Regions from separate parts of the Shewanella psychromarinicola genome, predicted to be linked through region 2. Evidence: predicted binding sites of a transcription regulator. Region 2 holds the regulator's gene; the other holds the start of a gene.

What was found. Region 2 encodes MetJ, which represses methionine synthesis genes. Its sites were predicted from a motif close to TAGACGTCTAGACGTCTA; they were not measured.
Region 1: a site for MetJ is predicted at 1,138-1,155, ahead of metH (methionine synthase). Genes of this name have one in related genera too.

What each region holds. Positions count from the first base shown of each region.
Region 1 covers NZ_CP034073.1:5,087,409-5,089,618, reverse strand. Annotated here, with positions in the region: gene metH (methionine synthase) at 1-963, opposite strand, end outside; gene EGC80_RS22095 (TetR/AcrR family transcriptional regulator) at 1,825-2,210, shown strand, end outside.
Region 2 covers NZ_CP034073.1:1,707,640-1,709,849, reverse strand. Annotated here, with positions in the region: gene metB (cystathionine gamma-synthase) at 1-638, opposite strand, end outside; gene metJ (met regulon transcriptional regulator MetJ) at 848-1,162, shown strand; gene EGC80_RS07395 (sulfite exporter TauE/SafE family protein) at 1,238-1,984, shown strand.

The DNA.
Region 1 (2,210 bases), 1.8 Mb from region 2:
GGCGGGGGTGCTACCGCAACAACCGCCGACAATATTGAGCATGCCTTCTTGGGCCCATTGGTTGATGACTTCAGCCATCTCTTCTGGGGTTTCATCGTAGCCGCCAAACTCGTTGGGTAAGCCCGCATTTGGATGGGCGGAAACATAACACTCGGCAATACGTGACAATTCTTCAACGTAAGGACGCAGCTCTTTTGGCCCAAGGGCGCAGTTAAGGCCAATGGATAACGGCTTAATGTGGCGCAGTGAGTTATAAAACGCTTCGGTAGTTTGGCCGGTTAAGGTGCGGCCCGATGCGTCGGTGATGGTGCCGGAGATCATAACGGGTAAGCGATCGCCAAGTTGATCAAATACTTTTTCAATCGCAAATAGGGCGGCTTTGGCGTTTAAGGTATCAAAAATGGTTTCAACCATAATGATATCGGCGCCGCCTTCGATTAAGGCGCTGGTCGATTCGACATAGGCTTCGACGAGTTGATCAAAGCTGACATTACGAAACCCTGGGTCGTTCACGTCTGGGCTGATAGAACAGGTGCGGTTAGTTGGCCCTAATACGCCAGCAACGTAACGTGGCAAGCCTGTTTGCGCAGCCACTTCGTCGGCAGCTTGGCGGGCAATTCTGGCACCGGCTAAGTTAATTTCGGCGGCCAGTGACTGCATGTCGTAGTCGGCCATAGCAATCGTGGTAGCGTTAAAGGTATTGGTTTCAATAATGTCGGCACCGTTCAATAGGTACTGAGTATGAATATCTTTAATGATTTGCGCTTGGCTGAGTACTAATAAGTCATTGTTGCCTTTAACATCGCAATGCCAATCTTTAAAGCGCTCACCACGATAATCTTCTTCTTCCAACTTATGGTCTTGGATCATGGTGCCCATGGCACCATCTAAAATCACAATACGCTGCGCTAACAAGGCATTAAGTTGTTCAAGTGTTTGACTGTAAGAAGTCGATTTAGCCATAATAGTTACCTTTTTATCACTATGTTGCTTGATACCTTGATTGAGATAAGCATACCCTTATTTTTACAATAATAGGGCGATAACATCATTGCTGTGTACAACGGTTGATTACAATTGCTGCTTACAATGCGCATCTTCTAAATGATTACCTTTTAAGATAGCCTTTTGGACATATAAACGTATAGACGTCTATACTACGCGAGTTTTCACCGCCAGAGCAAGGCTGATTTAACTTCTACTTGGGTTAAGCGATGGGGGACGTCAGTTAGCCGCAGAAATGTTCAATCAATCAACATAATAGCAGGTGTTTTTATTGATCTAAGCCTCTGTTTAATAAAAATTTATTATCAATATATGTTTATTATCTTATTCGATTACTTCAGGCTGCTTGTCGTCAAACCGGTTGAGGATGACAAGCCCAATGAGGCCGAACACCTGAGCATCCAAATTACAACATACTATGGCTTTAAAACCGAGTTGAGTTATAGGGCGGAACTCAAGCTGTTTCAGCAACATATTGCCAATTTTTGTCACAAGCTTGAAAAGCGGTAAAGCCTAGGATGTAGCCAATATTGCAGCATAGGGAGAAACGTTTAATGACAGATACCGTCTTCTGCCAGAAGGTACTAGATAAAAAACCGAGATAAAAACCCTACATGGTTATACAAAGGTTCTAAAGCATTAACCAAATCACCTCCCCGCTAAACATAAAGGGTTATACTCATGCTGTTATAGTTTTTTATTCATATTTAACAACTTGTTAATAGCTGTATTCTTCGTTATCGCTGATTTTGTGGAATTATTTCACTGCCAATTAATGTGCTCTGCTCTTAAAATAATTCTTTAACTGAGGAATTCTGTATGCCTGATAGCAAGAATAAAGTGGGACGCCCCAGTGGAGAGACCCAAAATCGCGATAAGCTTATTCAGGCTGCAAGGTCTCTTTTTGTCGAACGTGACTACTCTCAGGTTACCGTTCGTGATGTCGCGGCGCTTGCAGGCACTGATCCCGGGCTTATTCGCTATTACTTTGGCTCTAAACAAAATCTGTTTATCGCGATGTTGCGAGAGACGGCCGCTCCAGTGAAACAAGAGCTCTACAAGGTGAATAAAGAAAAACAAGCCCATGGCCCGGCAAGCTTGATGCAGACCTACTATCAAGTGATGTCAGCGCATCCCCATTTCCCAAGATTAATTTTCCGTCTGGCAGGCCTAGATCAAAGTATTCCTGAAAATAAAGAGATAAC
Region 2 (2,210 bases):
GCCACCACAGCGCCACCCACCACATCACTGTGACCATTAATGTATTTAGTGGTTGAGTGAATAACGATGTCAGCACCCAATAACAAGGGTTGTTGTAATATTGGCGATAAAAAGGTGTTATCTACCGCCACTAACGCACCGACGTCATGGCAGGCTCGGCTAATAGCACTAATATCGACCACCCGCAGCAGTGGATTCGATGGCGTTTCTAACCAGACCATTTTCGGTTTTTGGGCAATGGCTTGGTTCAATGCTTGTGCATCAGTTTGATCAACAACCAACAACTTAAATTGACCTTTTTTAGCCAAATGCGTAAATAGGCGATAACTACCACCATAACAATCATGCGGCACCACTAATAAATCATCTGGACCAAGTAAGCTAGTCACTAAGGTAATGGCGGCCATGCCAGTACAGGTCACTACACCTGTAGCGCCTTGCTCAAGTTTGGCCAGCGCTTCACCTAAAATACAGCGGGTCGGATTACCCGATCGGCTGTAATCAAACTCGCGCGGATTGTTGTGACCATCGAAGGAATAATTGGTTGATAAATAAATTGGGGGCACTATGGCGCCATGCTGTGTGTCTGTTTCAATACCCTGGCGAACGGCCAATGTGGCGCTTTGATGCTTAGTCATAATTGACTCCTAAAAATGTCACAAACACACAAAGAGATGTCTAGACGTCTAAATCTACCGAAGAGATCTTCATCCGTCAACAAAAATAGACGCTTAGACGTCTAAACATCAAGAAATCTATTTGCATCGAGATTAAATATTCGCAATAATTTGACTAGAGAGTGTAACGGTTTAAAATCTGCACCGTATTTATCGTTAAGGGTAAGTTAATGACTGAATGGAATGGCGAATATATCAGCCCATATGCCGAACACGGCAAAAAAAGTGAACAAGTAAAAAAGATAACAGTTTCTATACCTCTAAAAGTACTAAAAATACTGACAGATGAGCGTACCAGACGCCAGATAAACAATCTGCGTCATGCAACCAACAGTGAACTGCTGTGCGAAGCATTTTTGCATGCGTACACAGGTCAACCTTTGCCTTATGATATTGATTTATCAAAAGATCAACCTGACAGCATTCCAAGTGAAGCGAAAAAATTAATGGATGATATGGGGATCGAGTGGGAAGAGCTCGAATAATTCACTGGTTAGTGATTACCTCACAAACTGTTAAACTGCCCTTTTAAGAAGCAGTGATGTTGTTAACGAGAATTTATGATGCCATTTATCGATCCAACAACCTTGATACTGGCATCAGTTATCGTGTTTTTTGGCGCACTAACCCAAAGCTTAATTGGTTTTGGGTTAGCCGTTGTTGCCAGCCCGCTGCTGTACATTGTTAATCCTCAATTAGTCCCAGTGCCCATTATTGCCATGGGTTTTGCTATCTCTGCCATGACACTTTTTCGAGAGCGCGGACACTTACAGTTTAATGGTCTGCAATATGCGCTATTAGGCCGTATTCCTGGGGGATTCTTAGGTGCTGGATTATTATTGTTTGCGCCCCAACCCATATTAGGCTTAATTATTGCGGCTATTGTGTTTATTGCCGTGATCCTGAGTACCTATCGCGTTACCGCACCAATAAATCGCAGCAGTTTATTTATCGCCGGGGTATTTTCGGGCATATTTGCTAATATCGCTGCCATTGGAGGTCCACCAATGGCTATATTGCTTGCAGACAAAGATGCCAGTCAATTTCGAGCCGCATTATCAGCCTTCTTTGTCTTTAGCTCATTAATTGCGCTAGCTATTCTAGCTGTTGTTGGCTTAGTTGAGCTCAAGCACTTATGGTTATCACTGTTGTTATTGCCTTCAGTGATTGCGGGCTACCTTGTCGCTGGCCGATTAATTGGCCGCATCGATAAAGAAAAAACCCGTATGGCGACATTAATATTATGTAGCATTAGCGCAACAATATTGGTCATCATGTCGGTCAACACATTAATCTCTGCTAATTAATCTCTGCCTATTAACAGCCCCTTTTTTTTATCGCATACGATTCAGACATAAACAACAACACATTCTTATATGTGGCCGAACATCTATCACTACCTAGTACCATGTTACCTAACAAAATTTTATCCTCTGCACAATAGATCTGCATCACAGTTGTTCATTAGATTTCTTTCAATTAACTTTTTTTCAATTAGATTTTTCTCATGAATATGATCTACTTCAAATTAAC